DNA from 3 places in the Paenibacillus sp. FSL H8-0317 genome. Region 3 is predicted to be linked to each of the others. Evidence: predicted binding sites of a transcription regulator. Region 3 holds the regulator's gene; each other region holds the start of a gene.

Region 1 (7,618 bases), 670 kb from region 3:
CACCCTTTGCTTCAATTTCGGGTGCTGCAAACCTTGCGTCGCCGAGGCGTTCAAGGTATGATCCTGTTTACGAGAGGCGAAGAGCAGGTTGAAGTCGAGATTGATACCGTGCCTCTTAAACCAGAGGAATTCCCGCTCCAGATCGTTCAGATTTTGGAACGAGTGGCAGATCAGACGGAGGTTCATGAACCTACGCTCTTTTATTTTGCTCAGGAGTTATGGATACAATATGTCATGGCCGTGTATGGAACTCGTGATTATGTATCCATGTTGGAAGAAAATGATTCCATGACAGATATATGGGCAGCAGCTCTACATATGACCGTTGCAGACAGTCTGGGTGGCTCGCATGATGAGGAAAATACTCGCTCAATGTATGCTGTGACAGGGGCAATGCGCTTTCGGCTGGAGCAGGCTTATCGTTCCATGAAGCAGTTTGTATCTGCCGGATTGGATGGTTAATAGAGGCCGGAAACGTTTTCCTTAAACCGTATCAAGGGATTCCCCTTGAAAAAGAATCTAATCTTGTTTATACTAAAATGGTTATTTTGTACGTGATTGCCTACGTGAACATGTGAATTTTGGAGGGGAAAGTATACAATGAAAGCAACTTGGGAAAAGATAGAGAAGAACCTTGGGGTTCTTGAGGTTGAAGTGGATGCAGATCGTGTAACTGCAGCGCTCGACAAAGCTTTTAATAAAGTGGTTAAACAAGCAAACGTACCTGGATTCCGTAAAGGTAAAGTACCACGTTCCATCTTCGAAGCACGTTTTGGTGTAGAAAGCCTTTATCAAGAAGCAATCGACATTTTGCTTCCTGAAGCTTATACAGAAGCAATCGACCAAACGGATATCTTCCCGGTTGATCGTCCTGACGTAGATGTTGAACAATTCGCTAAAGGACAAACTTTCAAGTTCAAAGCAAAAGTAACTGTGAAACCTGAAGTTACTCTTGGTGACTACAAAGGAATCGAAGTTGCTGTAGCAAAAGGTGAAGTAACTGAAGCAGAAGTGACTGAAGAACTTGAGCGTCTTCAACAACGTCACGCTGAACTCGTTGTAATCGATGAAGGTTCCGCTGCTAACGGCGACGTTGCAGTAATCGACTTCGATGGTTCCGTTGATGGTGTACCTTTCGAAGGTGGACAAGCTGAACGTTATTCCCTGGAACTGGGTTCCAACACATTCATTCCTGGATTTGAAGAACAAGTTGTGGGTCTGTCCACAGGTGACTTCAAAGACGTAGAAGTGACTTTCCCAGAGAGCTACCATGCAGCAGAACTTGCTGGCAAACAAGCGGTATTTAAAGTGAAAATTCACGAAATCAAACGCAAACAGCTTCCTGCATTGGATGATGAGTTTGCTAAAGATGTTAGCGAATTCGACACTCTTGAAGAGTACAAAGCTGACCTGAAAACACAATTGGAATCCCGTAAAGCTGACGAAGCCAAAGCTGCACAAGAAAATGCAGTTGTAGAAAAAGTGGCTGAGAACGCTGAAGTGGACATTCCTGCTGCAATGGTTGAGAGCGAAGTACAAAACATGATGCGCGATTTCGATAACCGTTTGCGTAACCAAGGTATGAACCTTGAAATGTTCCTGAGCTTCTCTGGCCAGACTCAAGCTGACCTGAGAGGACAAATGCAAGAAGATGCTTCCAAACGTGTTCGCAACAACCTTGTGCTTGAAGCTGTAGGTAAAGCGGAAAACATTGAAGTATCTGACGAAGAAGTGAATCAAGAACTCGAGAAAATGGCTGAATCTTACAAGCGTCCTGCTGATGAGATCCGTGGCATCCTCGAAGGTAATGGTTCCCTGGACAGCCTTCGCGATGAAGTTAAACTGCGTAAAACGATTGACGTTCTTGTTGAGAACAGCACAGTTGTTGAACCGGTTGAAGCTCCAGCTGAAGAAGTTGTTGCAGAAGCTGACGAAAAATAAGACAAGCTATTATCAACTTGTCAGTTGAATAAACGATAAGGCACGTGAATTATTGCGTGCCTTATTTTTAAATTACGACATCCATTTTATAGAAAATGAAGTAATTATATGGATGAACACTAATTTTATTGATCCCTGTACACTTTTTACATACCTATGTACTTCATGCAAATAAAAAAAGGCAATACGGCATAGGATGGCTTCAATTTGCACATACATAGAAAACATGGTTAAATATGATCAGGCTAAAAAAGTAAACAAACGGATGTCTGACCCTTCTTGTGAAAAATGACATTGTCACAGGAAAGTGTTAGAATGAATTTGGGTTTGCTTTACAGGTGGCCTATGTCTAATTACATGTAGAAAAGAGGTTGGTCTCATGAGTCTGGTGCCAATGGTTATAGAACAAACCAATCGAGGCGAGCGGTCTTACGATATATATTCACGTTTGCTGAAAGATCGCATTATCTTTCTAACCAGTGCGATTGATGACGATGTAGCCAATCTTGTCATAGCACAGCTTTTGTTTTTGGCAGCCGACGATCCTGAGAAGGATATCAGCTTGTACATTAACTCACCTGGTGGTTCTGTCACCGCAGGGATGGGTATATACGATACGATGCAATTTATCAAGCCGGATGTATCTACCATTTGCGTTGGGATGGCAGCAAGCATGGGCTCGTTATTGCTGACAGCCGGTGCACCTGGCAAGAGATATGCGCTGACAAATAGCGAAGTAATGATTCATCAGCCGCTTGGCGGCATTCAAGGACAGGCTGCGGATATTAAGATACACGCAGAATGGATTATTAAAACACGTCAGAAACTGAATCAAATATACGTCGATCGTACGGGTCAGTCTCTTGAGAAAATTGAGCGGGATACAGACCGTGACTTCTTCATGAGCGCTGAAGAGGCTAAGACGTACGGCATTATTGACCAGGTGCTCAGTAGACCGATCAATTCCTAAAGGGGTGGTTTCATGTTTAAATTTAACGATGAGAAAGGGCAACTGAAATGCTCTTTTTGCGGTAAATCTCAGGAGCAGGTGCGTAAGCTGGTCGCTGGACCAGGCGTGTACATTTGTGATGAATGTATCGAACTTTGCACCGAAATCGTTGAGGAAGAACTCGGTCATGACGAAGAAGTAGACCTCAAAGATATTCCAAAACCAAAAGAAATTCGTAATATCCTGGATCAATATGTTATTGGACAGGAACAAGCGAAGAAGTCATTGTCTGTTGCGGTGTATAATCACTACAAACGGATCAACACACAAAGCAAAATTGAAGACGTTGAATTGTCAAAGAGTAACATTTTGCTGTTAGGACCAACAGGTTCTGGTAAAACGTTGCTTGCGCAAACGATGGCAAAAATTTTGAATGTTCCTTTTGCTATTGCGGATGCTACGTCATTAACAGAAGCGGGTTATGTAGGTGAGGATGTAGAGAACATCCTGCTCAAACTGATTCAAGCTGCTGATTATGATGTGGAAAAAGCAGAGCGTGGCATTATTTATATCGATGAGATTGATAAAGTAGCGCGTAAATCCGAAAACCCATCCATTACTCGTGATGTATCGGGCGAAGGTGTGCAACAGGCTCTCTTAAAAATTCTTGAAGGAACTGTGGCTTCTGTACCACCACAAGGTGGTCGTAAACACCCTCATCAAGAATTCATTCAGATCGATACAACGAACATCCTGTTCATTTGCGGCGGTGCCTTTGATGGTCTGGAGCAAATGATCAAACGCCGGATCGGTAAAAAAGTCATTGGCTTTAATACCGTTTCTGAGCAAAAAGATCTGAAACCAGGTGAATACCTGGGTATGGTATTGCCGGAAGATTTGCTGAAATTTGGTCTGATTCCGGAATTTGTAGGCCGTCTGCCAGTCATCTCCACTTTGGAGCCATTGGATGAAGATACGTTGGTACGGATTCTTTCTGAACCAAAAAACGCGCTTACCAAACAGTACCAAAAACTGCTTGAGCTGGATAATGTGAATCTGGTATTTGAACCAGCTGCATTGCTTGCGATTGCAAAAGAAGCAATTAAACGTAACACAGGTGCACGTGGATTACGTGCCATCATTGAAGGTATCATGCTTGAAATCATGTATGAAGTGCCTTCACGTGATGATGTTACGAACTGTGTCATTACCGAAGAAGTTGTTGAGAAAAGAGTCGTGCCTGAACTAAGCCAATCGAAGGACGATAAGCAGGAAGAGAGCGCCTAATAAAGGCCTGAATCCCGTTGAACTCTGAAATATAGACTTGTCAGTTCTCCACTTTGGCAGAAGGCGAATTCATGTCTCTGTCAGGGTGGAGCTTTGACGTTGTGGGGAGAGAAATCACTCATGTATTTAAGACAGGATACACGTCCCGTGAAAGTGGGAAACGTAACGATCGGTGGCAGTAACGAAGTCATTATCCAAAGTATGTGTACAACCAAAACGGCAGACGTTGAAGCAACGGTTGCAGAGATTCTGCGACTGGAAGAAGCGGGTTGTCAAGTGGTACGTGTAACGGTGAATAATGAGGAAGCTGCCGCAGCCATCAAGGAAATCAAGAAACGCATTCATATACCGCTCGTAGCGGACATTCATTTCAACTATAAGCTGGCTTTGCTTGCGATTGAGAACGGCATCGATAAAGTTCGGATTAATCCAGGTAACATCGGTAAACGTGCGAAAGTGGAAGAAGTGGTTAAGGCTTGTAAAGACCGTGGTATTCCGATTCGGATTGGAGTAAATGCGGGGTCTTTGGAAAACCATCTCCTTGAGAAGTATGGGTATCCTACGGCAGATGCTATGGTAGAAAGTGCATTGTATCACATTGGTATTTTGGAAGAGCTTGATTTCCATGATATCATCGTGTCACTCAAAGCATCGGATGTGCCGATGGCGATTGAGGCATATACCAAAGCAGCTCAAATCATTCCGTATCCGTTGCATCTCGGGATTACCGAAGCAGGTACACTGTTCTCCGGTACGATCAAAAGCTCCGCAGGTATGGGAGCCTTATTGTCCATGGGTATTGGTTCTACGATGCGGATCTCACTGAGTGCGGACCCGGTAGAAGAAATTAAGGTCGCTCGTGATCTGCTCAAAACATTTGGACTCATTACAAATGCAGCTACATTGATCTCCTGCCCAACGTGTGGACGATTGGATATCGACCTGTTCTCCATTGCCAACGAAGTGGAAGAGTATATCTCCAAACTGAAGGTGCCGATTAAAGTATCAGTGCTGGGTTGTGCAGTGAATGGTCCAGGTGAGGCGAAAGAAGCGGATATTGGGATTGCCGGTGCTCGTGGAGAAGGTCTCCTGTTCCGTCACGGTAAGATGATTCGTAAAGTGCCTGAGGAAATCATGGTTGAGGAATTGAAAAAAGAGATCGACAAAATCGTCGAAACCTATGAAGAGACAGGAGTTATTCCTGGTCGTTCGCACTGATTGATTCATATCTTGTTTCTGTTACAGCCCGCCAGCAATGGTGGGCTTTTTATTTTCTCGCAGACAAATTCCGCATCGCCCGTTTACGTCGCGTTGAAAAGGCTATACTACCAAGTATTAGCATAATCTCATATGAGAATAGCGACAAAATAGGAGGATGTGAAGACATGGAATTTGGTATGGTCATCATGTTGATTCAGTTATTTTTTGGAGTGGTGATTGGTTTGTATTTCTGGAACCTGCTGCGTGGCCAGAAAACGAATCGCAGTGCCGTTGAGCGAGAATCTCGCAAGGAACTGGAGAAGCTGCGTAAGCTGCGTTCAATCTCACTCACCAAGCCGTTGTCGGAGAAGACGCGTCCAGCTACCATTAACGATATCGTTGGGCAAAAGGATGGGCTGCGTGCCCTTAAGGCTGCATTATGCAGTGCGAATCCGCAACATGTTATCATCTATGGCCCTCCGGGAGTCGGGAAGACAGCCGCTGCAAGGGTTGTGTTGGAAGAGGCCAAGAAGAACCCATCTTCGCCATTTAAGCCAGATGCCAAATTCACAGAGCTGGATGCAACAACAGCCCGTTTTGATGAGCGTGGGATTGCGGACCCCTTAATCGGTTCGGTCCATGATCCGATATATCAGGGAGCAGGAGCCATGGGCGTTGCAGGGATTCCTCAACCCAAACCGGGCGCTGTAACGAAAGCGCATGGGGGAATGCTTTTTATTGATGAGATTGGTGAATTGCATTCCATTCAGATGAATAAGCTGTTGAAAGTGCTGGAGGATCGCAAGGTGTTTTTGGAGAGTGCGTACTATAACTCGGAAGACACGCATACTCCTGCTTATATCCACGATATTTTTCAAAATGGCCTGCCGGCTGATTTCCGCCTTGTTGGAGCAACGACACGTTCGCCTCATGAGCTACCGCCAGCTTTGCGTTCGCGGTGTATGGAAGTCTATTTCCGTCCTCTATTACCTGAGGAGATCGGGCGAATTGCCGAAGACGCTGTTCAGAAAATAGGGTTCAGCCCATGTCCGGATGCCGTCGATGTGGTCAAGCGATATGCAACCAATGGACGTGAAGCGGTCAATATCATTCAACTGGCTGCGGGACTTGCGCTGACAGAGAAACGTGAGACGCTGCAGGCGTCTGATGTGGAGTGGGTGGCAGGTAGCAGCCAGATCCAGCCACGGCCTGATCGTAAGGTCCCTTCGCAGCCACAGGTGGGGTTTGTTAACGGTTTGGCGGTATATGGACCGAACATGGGGACCATTTTGGAGATCGAAGTATCTGCTGTTCCGGCTCTCAAAGATCAAGGCCGAATCAACATTACAGGCGTTGTGGATGAAGAAGAGATTGGAGGCGGTTCGCGTACACTCCGGCGAAAAAGTATGGCTAAAGGCTCGGTTGAAAATGTGTTAACCGTATTAAAAGCCATGGGGATTCGTCCGAATGATTACGATTTACACGTGAATTTCCCGGGTGGGACGCCTATTGATGGTCCATCGGCAGGGATTGCCATGGCGACTGCCATTACATCAGCCATTCAGGGACGCCCTGTGGATCATGAGACAGCGATGACTGGCGAGATCAGCATCCATGGTCGGGTCAAGCCAATTGGTGGCGTACTGGCCAAGGTGGAGGCTGCATTTCAGGCTGGAGCGAAGACCGTTATTATTCCCGCGGAGAACTGGCAGTCCATTTTTGAGAATCTGGATGGCTTGCGCGTTATCCCGGTAGATACCGTAGAGGATGTATTCCGTGAAGTGTTCGCCTGGGTTCCGGAATCACAACAGATGGAACAAACGAAGCTTGCAGAGGAGACAGTTGCACCTGCACCGGAGATTTTTCCACCGGCATCCGCTTCCTATTTGCGTGCGGACGTGCCTCGCCCAGGACAGGTTACAGATTCGGGAAGCTGCTAAGCGCTTCCCTTCATTGGTTTTTTATGTGAACATTTGATAGAATAATGAATGACTACAACCTGAGAGCCATTGGAGGTGCGAAAGCGATGGGACCGAGCAAAGTGAAAGGTCGTCGTTTTCCTTTACTGCCTTTAAGAGGACTTCTCGTCTACCCGAGTATGGTACTGCATCTCGATGTGGGCCGGGAGAAATCGGTCAAGGCTTTAGAAAAAGCGATGGTAGAAGAACATCTGATTCTCCTATGTTCCCAAGCCGAAGTAAATATTGAAGAACCAACACAAGAGGACATTTTCAGAATCGG
Region 2 (7,618 bases), 1.1 Mb from region 3:
AACGTCAGCCAGTTCAGCAAATTGTTTTGCCAGTTCCGGATCGTTTTTCTCTTCGCCTGCGTGGAAACGAACGTTTTCAAGCAACAATACGTCGCCGTTGTTCAGTTCAGCGATTTGAGCTTTAACAGCGTCACCAACGGAATCGTCAGCTTTAACAACTGTTTTACCAAGCAATTCAGACAAACGCTCAGCTGCTGGAGTCAAACGCAAGGATTCAACCACTTCGCCGTTAGGACGACCCATGTGGCTTGCCAAAATGACTTTAGCGCCTTTTTCAATCAAGAAGTTGATTGTAGGAAGCGTTGCACGAATACGTTTGTCATCTGTAATTTTACCATCTTCGAGCGGCACATTGAAATCTACACGGACAAAAGCCCGTTTTCCTGTCAATTCGATATCGCGTACACTTTTTTTGTTCATCTGTATTTCCTCCGCACCCATGTATTTGGTGGACCAATCAAGAGCTAAAATCCCTTGTCAATCCTGGTGTTTTTGAGAAATTTGCAAAATGTAGATATATAAAGAGCGGAAACAATATAGCATCTGTTTCCGCTCTATGTTATTGCAGATTTTACTTAATCATTTTTGCAAAGTGCTCCAAAGTGCGAACCAATTGTGCAGTGTAGGACATTTCATTGTCATACCAAGCAACAGTTTTAACCAATTGTTGGTCGCCAACAGTCAGAACTTTAGTTTGAGTTGCATCAAACAGGGAACCGAAAGTGATTCCTTGGATATCGGAAGATACGATTTCGTCTTCTGTGTATCCGAAAGTTTCTGGATCGGAAGCTTCTTGCATAGCTGCGTTAACTTCTTCAGCTGTTACTTTTTTGTTCAGAACAGTTACGAGCTCAGTCAGGGAACCAGTAGCTACTGGTACACGTTGAGCTGCACCATCAAGGATGCCTTGCAGTTCTGGGATTACCAGACCGATTGCTTTAGCAGCACCAGTTGTGTTAGGGATGATGTTTTCAGCTGCTGCGCGAGCACGACGGAAGTCACCTTTAGGGTGTGGAGCATCCAACGTGTTTTGGTCGCCAGTGTAAGCGTGAATTGTAGTCATCAAACCTTGAACGATTCCGAATTTGTCTTGCAGTGTTTTTGCCATAGGTGCCAGGCAGTTTGTTGTGCAAGATGCGCCGGAGATTACAGTTTCAGTACCGTCGAGGATTTCATGGTTTACGTTGTAAACGATGGTTTTCATGTCGCCAGTAGCTGGTGCGGAGATAACAACTTTCTTAGCTCCACCTTTCAAGTGTTTCTCAGCAGCTTCTTTAGTTGTGAAGAAACCAGTACATTCCAGAACGATATCTACGCCCAGGTCGCCCCAAGGAAGTTCTTCCGGGTTACGGTTAGCCAATACTTTAACTTCTTTGCCGTTCACTTTGAAGAAGCCATCGTGTACTTCAACATCGCCATCGAAGCGACCTTGAGTTGTATCATATTTGAGCAAATGAGCGAGCATTTTAGCGTCAGTCAAGTCGTTGATTGCTACTACCTCGATGCCTGCTACATTTTGAATACGGCGGAATGCCAAGCGTCCAATACGTCCAAAACCGTTAATACCTACTTTAATCATGAGTAAGTTCCTCCCAAGTTTTGATTAATTTTTTATGAAACTTATATATTCAAGACAGACGGTGAAGTCCGTCAAGACAACAATGGTTGTGATGCAAAGTAAAACTTATTCCATTTCAGCAACGATGACTTCGGCAGCAGCCTCATCAATAATCAGAATATCTTCCTGACCAAATCGCAACACGGAATGTATAGCAGCAGCTTTGCTTTTGCCACCTGCAATTCCAATCACGACATCGGTTCGTTCAATATCCTGAAGTCGCATACCCAGTGTAAGCATGGTATGTACCACCTTGCCCTGATCATTAAAGTAATAACCGAAAGATTCAGATACTGCTCCTTGCTGCTGAAGTTCATCTATAATCTCCGTCGCAAGTTTACGTCTTGTAGCCATCTCCACGGCATCACCAATTCCATGAATAACAATCCGCGATTTCCGAATCAGCTGCAGAATCTCCTGAACACTGGGGTCCTGGATTAATGATTCATAGGCATGATCACTAAGCAAATCCGGTACATGCAGGAGTTTGTATTGCGCTCCTACCCGTTTTGCCATTGTGGATGCAATCGTATTTGCCTGAATTTCAAGGCTTTCTCCAAGTCCACCGCGTGCCGGTACGAACCAGACACCTTTGAGCGATGTTGGCGGAGTCAGTTGCTCTGCGACTTCGGCCGTTGTTGATCCGCCAGTAACGGCGACAACGTCGTTGTCACTCATGATATTGCCGAGAGCCTTCGCTCCGGCTCTGCCCAGTTCCCTTTTGGCAAACGGAGAAACGTCCGAATCACCAGGAACCACAACTACCTTTTGCAGACCGTAGGCTTGCTTGATGCGCTCTTCCAGCTCGGATAATCCGAACAACTCTTTGGCTACGGGCTCTAACTGCTGCAGCAAATCATACCCTGCCTCGCTGACCTTCATTCCTGCACTGTCAATTTCAATAAGTCCCTGAGCCTTTAACAGATCGGTCTCAGCCCTCAGAACCCGCTCGGTCATCTGCATGGAATTAGCTAACGTTCTCCGTCCGATCACATCCGATAACATGATCTGTTGCAGAATCGTATACCTCTTTTTCAAGATATCCATGAGATCAGGCAGAAGCTGCTTTTGTATTTCTAAAATCGTTCGCATGCTTTCCACTCCCGCAAGTTCTCGTTCTAAGCTCTCTTTCGTGGCCCTAAAACGTCCCGGGTTAACTTTTTAAGTCCCACGTCTATTCTACCTAAAACTGACGTGACATGCAAGTGTTTCAACGTGTTATTTCGACACGCATTCAGCGTTTGTACGCGCCTATTTTCACAATCTTAGACTTCCATGATCTAGGACTAGCTCACGCATACCATATATAGAAGAAACAAATGAATCCAATCTACATATCGCTCAGAATCACATTTCATACAGCATGTCCAAAACCTCTAATAGCATTTACTTAAATGCACTCTTTATCCACTCTTCTTCATCATGATCATTTTTAGGTTAATCCAAACCAATACCACAACGAACTGCTTGCAATTAAATATTTCATGAGCTATAATCATTATTGCTGTCACATAATGTGCGCCCGTGGTCCAATGGATATGACGTAGGCCTCCGAAGCCTGAGATCCAAGTTCGATTCTTGGCGGGCGCGCCATTTTTATTAACAGCTCATAACCCATTTAACCAATGAAACCGGAAAGGTTTCTTTTTTTTGCAAGTTAGTTTGACTTTCTTTGACTTTTTGTTTGGAATTGTTTATTATGTGGGTAATACGGTAACAGTTTAAGTATAAACACCAATAACATTTACATTCCAAGGAGGTTTTTCACGTGAGTTTTATTCCAATGGTCGTTGAACAGAGCAACCGGGGTGAGCGCGCCTACGACATCTACTCCAGATTGCTGAAGGATCGTATTATTTTCCTTGGTAGCGATGTTAATGACGTAGTGGCTAATGCCATTATGGCACAGATGTTGTTCCTGGCTGCGGAAGATCCGGAGAAAGACATTCACTTATACATCAACAGCCCAGGCGGATCGATTACAGCCGGTATGGCGATTTACGATACAATGCAATTCATCAAACCGGATGTATCTACCATCTGTGTAGGTATGGCGGCTTCCATGGGTGCATTCTTGTTGAATGCCGGTGCAAAAGGTAAACGTTTTGCATTACCAAACAGTGAGATTATGATTCACCAACCACTTGGTGGTGCACAAGGTCAGGCTTCTGACATCGAAATTCGTGCTCGCCGCATCCTGAAAATGCGTGATACCTTGAACCGCATCATCTCTGAGCGTTCAGGTCAACCGCTGGAGCGGATTGAGAAAGATACAGATCGTGACTACTTCATGAGTGCTGCTGAAGCCGCCGATTACGGTATCATTGATAAAGTTATCGAAAACGTAGGATCACAAGGCATCTAAGTGTGACGTAGACCACGGTCTATGCGTTAACATAATCAACACCTAACGTAATCAGCAACATATAATTGTGTTGTCTATACGAGAAGAAGCCCTCATCATGATCATGATGAGGGCTTCTTTTTTTCATTTTATAAGGAATAAGGAAGATAACTTAAGAGTGCATAATAATGATTTCTTTATTTGGTTTTAGATACATTACTGAAAGGTTCTGTGCCTTTAGGGAGAAGCTCTTTGTACGTAAATGGCATTTCAGGGAATCCTTCTGCGTACGCCGTATACTCATACAACTGGAAGAACACAACTAGACCCGTTGGTGTCACATAGAAATCTTGATCTTTATTCAACCCTTTGTAACCGTCGAGGTACCCACCGCGGGCTTTCAGTTGTTCACCCACTTTTTTACTCAACGTCTCGCGCATGGTTTTGTTATTTTGCAGCACATCATCCAATGTAAGCTCCTTGCCTGTGTCCAGTGCAAAGGTGTGGCCCGTACGGTATGTCATCCCATGAGCGCCAGCATAATCCTCGTATCGTTGTGTAATGAGTCCCAGCACGCCTTTTTCGTTGTACGTCACGACATAAGAGCTCTCAAATGCATATGGACGGTTGGCTGTTGCACCGCCGAATTCAGATGTCTGTTTCTTGAAGTCAGCTACATAAGCATCCACTTCATCTTTCAGCACTTTGTTAATCGCCGCTTCAGCTTCTTTGCTGGCAAGTCCACTCACCTGCGGATATTGAACATCTACTTCGGCATTTTTCACAGTGACATTAACTGTTGCCGCTTTAATTTTAACGTTATTTTGTTTCACCTTGCTGAGTGTCAACGTTTTGGTTTTGCCATCCCAGTTCCCCTGTACACCCAGATAATCTCTCATTGCTGAGAATGGAATATACAATCTGCCGTTGATAAGCTTTGCGTCCACTTGAGGATAATAGTTGTTAATTCGAACACTCGGTTCGCCATCCGATAGGCTGATCGTCATCGTGTTATTGGCTGCTGTCAAAGTGTACTCTTTGGTTTTCGCATCATATTTCAGCGTTCCACCTGCCACATCTTTAACTGCCGTAAGAGATACCCAAGTTGAGCCACCTTGAAGAAGTCCTTTTTGAGTCAGTGTTTTCCCACCCGATTTCAGAGTTACCTCAGCCGGGGTTGTCACTTTAGAGGATACCGATGCTGCCTGAACCGAACTGTCCTGCCATACCGAACCGCTACCTACAATAATTCCTGCCGCAAGCAATGCACTTGTCCATTTTTTCCATGATGTCATATATAAAACTCCTCTCTGAATTCACAATTAGGGATCATTGCGTATGTACTCATGACCTGATCGCATATCTCATACGCTCACCTCTCTATTATAATTAACCCGATTTCGGAAAGGTTTACAGCTCGAGTTACAATGTTGATGAATATCAGGCGGAAAATATATGGGGATATGACCTTTTTGTCACGAACAACTATACAAAAAAGATACCAATATACAGCATTTCATGTTGCTTCAAAAAGGTACCCTCCTATCTAACTTCATGAAAGTTTGCTTTTCCAACAAAAAAGACTCTGTCCACAGGACAAAGTCTTTGTCATTATTTCGTTGTACCCTTCAAATGACACTTGAAAAGGTTACTTGAGCTTACAATCCTAGTTGCCTCTTGTTTATTTCATTTCATACGTGATATTCAGGATTGTGCTTACTTTAACCTGGCCTGTTTCAATCTCAGTGCCACCTGCTGTATCTTGTGCTTTGGACATCAACGCCTCACTTGCATAGAACACAGGCACATTGGCATCACCTTGGCTAACGGAAAGAACAGCACCCAGTTGACGTTTAACTGCTTTTGCAATGGCGCCAGCTTTCACATCTGCATTGGCAACAGCTTTCTCAATCACTTGGGACTCATAACTTTCCGGGTTTTCTACAGTAAAGCGCACATTTTCAATATTGTTGGCACCCGCACCCGAAGCAGCATCGAGCAACTCGCCGATCTTGTCCATCTCACGGTATGTGACAGTCAGCGTATGATGCGCTGTATATCCTTTAATTTGTTGTCCGTCTTTTTCGCTATACGTATAGTTGGGTTGTACAGAGAACTGACTCGTTTGAATGTCGTCTGTACTGATCTTCCACGTATTCTTTAGCAAGTTGGATACCTTTTGAACTTTGGCAGCATTCGCTTTTTGAGCAGATGCAGCTGTCTCTGCAGTACTGTTCACACCAATGGACAGATACGCGATATCAGGCTTCACTTGAATCTCACCTTTACCCACAACATTAATCACATTCTGTTGTACTCCCTGAACCTCTGCAGCGTAAGCAGAGTTACCTGGTGCAACCCATGCCGTTCCTCCAACAAGCAACGTACTTGCCACCAGCACCGCACCAAACGGTTTCATCCATTGTTTACCCATCACGATAGCCTCCTTATGTGTTAACATCTCAAACTTTAAACGATTTGATACCTTAACAGACGGGACAAATTCCATAATGTTGCACTTGACGATAGCATAAACGTGAAAAACGCAAAAAAGCCCCTTTCGGGACTTCTTCATTGGATTGATCATATCTTATTGGTTTTCGAGCTCTTCCTTGCTTACCAGACTAACTAAAGCGTTTACAGCCTGTTCGGCATCCGCGCCTTCTGCACTAATCTGGATTTCCGTACCTGTGCTAATCGCAAGGCTCATGATCCCCATGATACTTTTTGCATTAACTTTTTTGTCGTCCTTCTCGACGAACACTTCAGACGAGTACTTATTCGCTTCTTGAACGAACAGTGCCGCAGGTCTGGCATGGAGACCCGTTTTCAAACGGACAACTACCGGGTGCTTTGTCATGGAAACTTACCCCCTATTATGAAATCTGGACATTAAATACACAATTATATTTATACAACATTATACCATTAACCCGTGCAGGACACTAGAAGAAAAAACTCAGGGTGCTTTGATGGACATTATCTTGCCCTATTTCATCTTGTGCACAGCGCATCCAATGTCCTAAATAAGTCCTCTAGACCTTTAACGGTTGAATTTCCCGACCTTTCTGTTCAGCAGAAACAGCCGACCTTGTTACTTTACCCTACTCCGTCTTAACCATAACGTTCTGTGCGTACTTTCTCAGCCAGCTCATCAATTTTACGAAGCCGATGGTTCACTCCTGACTTGCTAACTGTACCTTTAAGGAGTTCGCCCACTTCCTTCAAATTGATATCTGGATGAGCCAGTCGAACCTCCGCCACTTCGCGAAGCTTCTCAGGCAGCGACTCCAGACCAACTTCCTTTTGCAATAACCGTATATTATCGATTTGTCTTACCGCCGCTCCAATGGTTTTGTTCAGGTTGGCGGTCTCACAATTGACAATTCGGTTAACGGAGTTACGCATGTCTCGCATAATTCGTACATCTTCAAACTTGAACAAGGCCTGATGAGCACCAATGATGCTGAGCAGCTCAATGATTTTCTCGCCTTCCTTAATGTATAGGATGAATCCTTTTTTCCGTTCTATACACCGGGCATTCAGATGAAATTCATTGGCCAGGTCAACGAGTGCCTGACAGTGCTCTTCATACATGGACGCAATCTCCAGATGGTACGAGGAGCCTTCCGGATTATTAACCGATCCACCGGCCA
Region 3 (7,618 bases):
GTAGTAATGGGTGAAGAACAGAAAGAAAAACGGAGGAGTCAATTTTCGTCACAGGATATATGGGGTGTATATGAGGACGGGCAACTAGGAGCCAAACTTCACATCATTCCTTTTCAAACCTATATTCATGGCAGATCGTTCGAGATGGGCGGTATTGCGGGTGTTGCCACCTGGCCAGAGTATAGACGCAAAGGCTGGGTAGCGGGTCTGCTGAAGCATGCGTTGGAAGAAATGAATCGTAACAAACAAAGTATATCATTCTTGCATCCATTCTCCTTTGGTTTCTATCGGAAGTATGGATGGGAGACGTATGTTGAATTTAAACGTTATAAAGTGCCTGCAGCTCATTTGCCTTCGAAGAAAGCGACACCTGGAACGATTCGGCGTGGGGATCCGGCCCTCAGCATACTAAAGGAAGTATACAGTGCTTATGCTGAGCGTTATAACGGAACTCTGGTTCGGGATGATGCAAGGTGGGAGAATTCAGTTCTTGTTAATGGGACCAGCCAGAAGGCTGTATATTACGATGAAGCTGATGCAGCACAAGGTTATCTTTTATATGAGGTTAAGGAAAATAAATTTACCATTAAAGAGATCATCTATCTGAATGAAGAGGCGAGGCAAGGGCTGTGGACCTTCATTGCTAACCATGATTCCATGATCCAGGAAGTTACGTTGCAGGCGCCTGCCAGTGATACGCTTGCCTTCCAACTGGATAACCCACGGATTCAGCAGGAGATTGTACCTTATTTTATGGCGCGTATCGTTAGTGTAGAGCAGTTTATATCTCAGTATCCATTTGCAAGCCAGGACTCACCGGTGCAGATTGTTCTACAGGTAGAGGATACCTACGCTCCGTGGAATGAAGGGGTATGGCAATTAAACGTGGCAATGAACGGAACAGCGTCCATATGGAAAACTTCGGAGGCAATTAATGATGATCAGACCATTAAGGTGGATATTCAATCCCTTACCGCGGTGCTGATGGGATATCGCAGACCAACGGAAATGGCACGAATCGGAAGAATTCACGGACCGAACACAGCAATCATGGCTTTGGAAGAAGCGATTCCTGAACGGGAAACCTATTTGCTTGATTTCTTCTGATAGCTATTCCCACTGCTCCATTTAACTTGATTAGCTTATATAGAAATACGGCGTGATCGAAAGACAAATGGACTTCTCCAGCAATTTTGGGGAGGTTTTTTTGTGTCCGGGGAATATTTCGTGTAAAATCGTAAAAAATGAATAGTGACCCCACTTGGCAAAACCACAAAATATGCTATAATGGTTATAAAGTCAAAGAAAGTCAAAGTCAACTAAAGGTTTAATACTTAAGTAGCTTTCTTTCTACAATCTGATGCATGATCGCCAATATACGGGATTCATTTCGTTGGAGGATCAAGGGAATATTAAAGGACCTTCGTGCTTCCTTCGCTCTCCTGTTGACACCTTTGGAAGCAAGATTCGCTGTTTCCCTGATTGGTTAAATGGGTAGAGAAGGTGTACTCTGTGGGGGCGTGTGGGTCCTTATTGACTTAACGTTTCAGACAGTGGAGGATGATTGGATGCGTAATATCTCTGATATTATCGAACGATATCTGAAGAGTATTTTGCATGAAAGTCCCGAAGGAATGGTTGAAATTCAGCGTAATGATCTGGCAGATCAATTCTCATGTGTACCTTCCCAGATCAATTATGTCATCAGCACACGTTTTACACTCGAGAAGGGATACCTGGTAGAGAGTAAACGCGGCGGTGGTGGTTATGTTCGCATACAGCGCATTGAATTACCGGCCCAATCAGCTCTGCATAATCATTTGCACCATAGTATTGGTGAAGAGATCGGGCAGACAGCTGCCGAAGGATTGATCTATCAATTGGAAGAAGCACGCTTCTTGAGCAAGCGGGAAGCCGGGTTGATGCGAGCTGCTGTATCTAGAGAGGTTATATTAGTCAAACTTCCTTACCGGGATCAAATTCGTGCCAGAATGTTGAAGGCGATGTTAATATCTTTGCTCGGTAAATGAAAACTATCGGGGTCAAAGGAGGTACATCAATATGCTGTGCCAAGAATGCAATAAACGTCCGGCGACACTTCATTTTACGAAGATCGTAAATGGAGAGAAGACGGAATTCCATATTTGTGAGTCATGTGCCCGTGAAAAAGGGGAAATGATCCCTGGAACAGCAGGTGGGTTTTCCATTCACAACTTATTGTCTGGATTGCTTGATTTTGATCCAGCCAGCAAAAGTGGATCGGCAGGAACACCCCCTGCAAAAGCACTTCAATGTGAAGAGTGTGGTATGACGTATTCACAATTTAGCAAGATAGGCCGGTTCGGCTGCAGTTCATGTTATAAATATTTTGACAGCCGCCTGGATCCTTTGTTCAAGCGGGTTCATGGTAATACGTCCCATGTAGGCAAAGTGCCTGCACGAGCTGGTGGTCGCATCAAGGTGAAACGGCAAATCGCTGATCTGAAGCGTGAGCTCCAGGAGAGCATCGCGCAAGAGGAATTTGAAGAGGCGGCTCAGATCCGTGACCAGATCAGAGGACTTGAAAAAGGAATAGCTCAGGAGTAAAGTTTGTCATGAGTAGGAGGGATGTGTAATGCCTAATCTGCGCTTTACAGAGAAGGCGCTCAGCGACTGGATGCGCAGTGATGCGGCTGATTCCGAAATTGTCATTAGCAGCCGTGTCCGGATTGCACGCAACCTTCAGCATATTCCGTTTCCGATGCTGGCTTCCAATGAGCAATCGGAAGAGGTGCTGAATAAGCTGAGCGAAGTACTTCAATACGATGACGTTCATGCCTTTGGGGATTTTCATACGTTGGATCTGATCGATATTGACGAACTCGACAAACGGGTGCTGGTGGAGAAACATCTCATCAGTCCAAGTCTTGCGAATGAATCCAGGAATGGTGCGGTTATTCTCAGTGAGGATGAGTCTGTCAGTATTATGATTAACGAAGAGGATCATCTTCGTATCCAGTGCCTCTATCCGGGGTTCCAGGTGAAAGAAGCCTGGGAGAAAGCTTCCGCAATAGATGATGCTTTTGAAGCGCACGTGGATTATGCTTTTGATGATCGCAGAGGATACTTAACCAGCTGTCCTACTAATGTAGGTACAGGTGTTAGAGCATCGGTTATGATGCACTTGCCTGCCCTGGTGATGACACAACAGATTGGCCGCATTTTAACCGCAGTTTCCCAAGTGGGTTTAACTGTAAGGGGGATATACGGTGAAGGCAGTGAGGCGATGGGTAACCTGTTCCAGATCTCGAACCAGATTACTTTGGGACAGACCGAACAGGAAGTCATCGAGAACCTGCATGGTGTTGTATTACAGATGATAGGTCATGAGCGTACAGCCAGAGAACGGTTAATTACCGACTCCAGAGTTCGGATTACGGATCGTGTCATGCGCTCTTACGGCATATTGTCTCATGCAGCTATTGTGGATTCCAAGGAAGCTGCACAGCGCTTATCTGATGTACGCCTTGGCGTGGATCTCGGTTTGTTGGATGGACTGTCCATTACGGTAATGAATGAGTTGAATGTGATGACACAGCCGGGATTCTTGCAGAAAACGTTCGGGGAAGATATGCGCACAGATGAGCGTGACATCTACCGTGCTCAGTTGATTCGTGATACGATCAATACAGCGAAGCAGTCCTAGCTTAGCCTAATATTGTATTGAATTATGGTTTCATGCCGCATTGCGGCTTTTATATAATAAGGCATGTACAAATGCCAAATGACTTTATTCGCAGCACGGCTGCAAACAAAAATGATATGAAGAATACGACGGTTATTTCATTACATGACCTCGTTTTATCCAAAACCATGGAGGTGCAGGAGATATGATGTTTGGAAGATTTACGGAACGGGCCCAAAAGGTGCTCGCACTCGCGCAGGAAGAAGCTGTCCGTCTCGGTCATAATAACATCGGTACTGAGCATATTTTGCTCGGCCTCATTCGTGAAGGCGAAGGCATCGCAGCCAAAGCACTGATCGGCCTGGGACTCGGATTAGAAAAAATTCAGGATGAAGTAGAAACGCTGATTGGCCGTGGCCAAGAGCAACCTACCAACATTGCATATACGCCACGTGCGAAAAAAGTAATTGAACTGTCTATGGATGAAGCTCGTAAATTGGGCCACACTTATGTAGGCACAGAGCATATCCTGCTCGGATTGATTCGTGAAGGCGAGGGTGTTGCAGCACGTGTGCTCAATAACCTGGGAATTAGCCTGAACAAAGCACGTCAACAAGTGTTGCAATTGCTTGGCAGCAGTGAAGCTGTATCCAGTCATAATGGAACACCTGCCAATGTAAGCACACCAACGCTGGACAGTCTGGCACGTGACCTCACGGCTTATGCGAGAGAGAACAACCTGGACCCCGTCATTGGGCGTAGTAAAGAAATTGAACGTGTCATCCAAGTGCTCAGCCGTCGTACGAAGAACAACCCGGTATTGATCGGTGAGCCAGGTGTAGGTAAAACAGCGATTGCTGAAGGCCTTGCACAAAAAATCATCGCAAATGAGATTCCGGAAACATTACGCGACAAACGTGTAATGACTCTGGATATGGGTTCTGTAGTTGCTGGAACCAAATATCGTGGTGAGTTTGAAGATCGTCTGAAAAAAATCATGGATGAGATCCGCCAAGCAGGTAACATTGTCCTGTTTATCGACGAATTGCATACCTTGATTGGCGCAGGCGGAGCTGAAGGCGCAATCGATGCTTCTAACATTTTGAAACCGGCTCTGGCCCGTGGAGAATTGCAATGTATCGGTGCGACAACACTGGATGAATATCGTAAATACATCGAGAAGGATGCAGCGCTTGAGCGTCGTTTCCAACCGATTACTGTAGATCAGCCTTCTCCGGAAGAAGCGATTCAAATCTTGCACGGCTTGCGTGACCGTTATGAGGCGCATCACCGCGTGAAAATCACGGACGAAGCAATTGTGCAGGCGGTTAAACTGTCTGATCGTTACATTACAGACCGTTTCCTGCCGGATAAAGCGATTGACCTGATTGATGAAGCGGGTTCCAAAGTAAGATTGAACTCTTACACGATCCCACCAAACCTGAAACAACTGGAAAGCCGTCTGGAAGATATCCGTAAGGAAAAAGACGCTGCAGTTCAAAGTCAGGAGTTCGAAAAAGCAGCAGCTCTGCGTGATACGGAACAAAAAATCCGTGAAGAGCTGGATGTAACGAAGAACCAGTGGAAAGAGAAACAAGGTCGCACCGATTCCGAGGTTACTCCTGAGGATATCGCACAAGTGGTAGCCAGCTGGACCGGAATTCCTGTGAACCAACTGAAAGAAGAAGAGACACAGCGTCTGATGAATCTGGAGTCTATTCTACATGAACGTGTCATCGGTCAGGATGAGGCAGTGAAGTCTGTCAGCCGTGCGGTTCGTCGTGCTCGTGCAGGACTTAAAGATCCAAAACGTCCGATGGGTTCATTCATTTTCCTCGGCCCTACAGGGGTAGGTAAAACAGAACTTGCTCGTGCTCTGGCTGAAGCGATGTTCGGCGATGAAAATGCAGTAATCCGGATTGATATGTCCGAGTATGGTGAGAAACACTCGACTTCCCGACTTGTCGGAGCGCCTCCAGGATATGTTGGGTACGAAGAAGGTGGCCAGCTGACAGAGAAAGTTCGTCGCAAACCATATTCCGTAGTCCTGCTCGATGAAATCGAGAAAGCACATCCAGAAGTATTCAATATCTTGTTACAAGTGCTTGAGGATGGTCGACTGACGGATTCCAAAGGTCGCGTCGTTGACTTCCGCAATACGCTGATTATCTTGACATCCAACGTGGGTGCCGAAGCGATCAAACGTAACTCTACACTGGGCTTCACTGCAGTTGTAGATGCAGGAGCAGATTATGACAACATGAAGGGGAAAGTGATGGATGAGTTGAAGAAAAGCTTCCGTCCAGAGTTCCTTAACCGGATTGATGAAATTATCGTGTTCCACTCACTCGAAGAAAAACACATTGCTGAAATTGTTACGCTTATGAGTGAAGAACTTCGTAAACGACTGCTCGAACATGAGGTCGATTTCGAACTCACTGATAATGCCAAGTCTTTCCTTGCGAAGTCAGGCTTTGATCCAGCTTACGGTGCGCGTCCGCTTCGTCGGGCGATCCAGAAGCATATCGAGGACAAATTGTCCGAAGAGTTGCTCACAGGTAACGTAACCAAAGGGGATTCATTGCTCATCGACGAAGAGAATGGTGCACTGTCTGTTACGAAAAAAGACGTGGTCGTTCCGTCCAATGAGGAAATCGAAACCAAATAATATTTAGCAAGCTTTGAAGTTAAACTTCAGCTTGTATTGATCCATAATCCTTAATCAAATCCTTCTCGGCTTCGGCCGGGGAGGATTTTTTGCACTTTGGACAGAAGACGGACATGATTATGTTAGGAACATGTGTAAAGTTTGCGATAATCCTTTACGAAAAATCTCAAACAATGGTAAACTTTTAGTAACCCTGCACGTCAGGAAGTTTGGGTGAAATTCGTCGAATAATGCAAAATGCTGTTATAAAACTAAATTATAGGAGTGCTGAAGTGGCCAAAGTTAAAACCAAGTTTCAATGTACGGAATGCGGCTATGAAGCCCCCAAGTGGTACGGTAAGTGTCCGGGTTGTCAGTCATGGAATTCAATGGTGGAAGAAACAGAGACGGTGGTCAAAACACAAGGGAGAAATTCTCCTCTGTTTGACAGTAAAGATAAACCGCTTCCTATCATAGATATAGATAGCGGTCAGGAACCGCGTGTACAGACTGGAATCGGAGAGTTGAACCGGGTATTGGGTGGCGGAATCGTTCCGGGTTCACTCGTTCTGGTGGGCGGAGATCCGGGTATTGGTAAATCAACGTTGATGTTGCAGACGTCCCATGCTTTGACGCACTCGGGTTTGCGTGTGTTATATGTTTCCGGTGAGGAATCAGTCAAGCAAACCAAATTGCGGGCAGACCGTCTCGGGGCACTCTCTGCCGAGTTGTATGTACTGTGTGAAACCAATATGGAACGTGTAGAGGAAGCGGTGGATCAGATCCAGCCGCATTTTCTGGTCATCGACTCCATTCAGACGGTATATCTTCCCGAAGTTACCAGTGCGCCAGGTAGTGTAGCGCAGGTAAGGGAATGTACGTCAAGGTTCATGCGGATTGCCAAAGGCAGAGGCATTGCAACGGTTCTTGTGGGGCATGTTACCAAAGAAGGTGCCATTGCCGGTCCACGTATGTTAGAACATATGGTGGATTGCGTGCTTTATTTTGAAGGAGAACGGCATCATACGTATCGCCTGCTGCGTGCGGTGAAGAACCGTTTTGGTTCAACCAATGAGATTGGCATTTTTGAAATGGGCGAGGATGGACTTCGTGAGGTGGGCAATCCGTCCGAACTCTTTTTGTCGGAACGTCCACTGGGTGTAGCAGGTTCAACGGTAGTTGCCAGTATGGAGGGTACACGCCCTCTGCTCGTGGAATTGCAGGCGTTGATCTCGACCACACATTTCCCTTCTCCCCGCCGTATGGCAACAGGGGTAGATCTGCATCGACTAAATCTGATCATTGCA

The links. The regulator CtsR, encoded in region 3, represses protease genes until heat stress. The targets are predictions, from matches to a motif close to ATGGTCAATAAAGGTCAAACA.
Region 1: clpP (ATP-dependent Clp endopeptidase proteolytic subunit ClpP) is a predicted target of CtsR. The motif match lies at 2,208-2,228, and genes of this name have one in related genera.
Region 2: clpP (ATP-dependent Clp endopeptidase proteolytic subunit ClpP) is a predicted target of CtsR. The motif match lies at 3,278-3,298, and genes of this name have one in related genera.

What each region holds. Positions count from the first base shown of each region.
Region 1 is NZ_CP150294.1:5,773,781-5,781,398, reverse strand. Features, by position in the region: gene MHB43_RS25910 (hypothetical protein) at 1-462, shown strand, start outside; gene tig (trigger factor) at 601-1,941, shown strand; gene clpP (ATP-dependent Clp endopeptidase proteolytic subunit ClpP) at 2,321-2,911, shown strand; gene clpX (ATP-dependent protease ATP-binding subunit ClpX) at 2,924-4,177, shown strand; gene ispG (flavodoxin-dependent (E)-4-hydroxy-3-methylbut-2-enyl-diphosphate synthase) at 4,298-5,395, shown strand; gene lonB (ATP-dependent protease LonB) at 5,563-7,317, shown strand; gene lon (endopeptidase La) at 7,404-7,618, shown strand, end outside.
Region 2 is NZ_CP150294.1:179,235-186,852, reverse strand. Features, by position in the region: gene MHB43_RS00915 (phosphoglycerate kinase) at 1-420, opposite strand, end outside; gene gap (type I glyceraldehyde-3-phosphate dehydrogenase) at 572-1,579, opposite strand; gene MHB43_RS00905 (sugar-binding transcriptional regulator) at 1,685-2,710, opposite strand; tRNA gene MHB43_RS00900 (tRNA-Arg) at 3,137-3,211, shown strand; gene clpP (ATP-dependent Clp endopeptidase proteolytic subunit ClpP) at 3,387-3,983, shown strand; gene MHB43_RS00890 (stalk domain-containing protein) at 4,160-5,257, opposite strand; gene MHB43_RS00885 (SIMPL domain-containing protein) at 5,644-6,396, opposite strand; gene MHB43_RS00880 (HPr family phosphocarrier protein) at 6,553-6,822, opposite strand; gene whiA (DNA-binding protein WhiA) at 7,077-7,618, opposite strand, start outside.
Region 3 is NZ_CP150294.1:6,442,231-6,449,848, reverse strand. Features, by position in the region: gene eis (GNAT family N-acetyltransferase) at 1-1,107, shown strand, start outside; gene MHB43_RS28870 (CtsR family transcriptional regulator) at 1,569-2,030, shown strand; gene MHB43_RS28865 (UvrB/UvrC motif-containing protein) at 2,062-2,586, shown strand; gene MHB43_RS28860 (protein arginine kinase) at 2,615-3,685, shown strand; gene MHB43_RS28855 (ATP-dependent Clp protease ATP-binding subunit) at 3,870-6,332, shown strand; gene radA (DNA repair protein RadA) at 6,605-7,618, shown strand, end outside.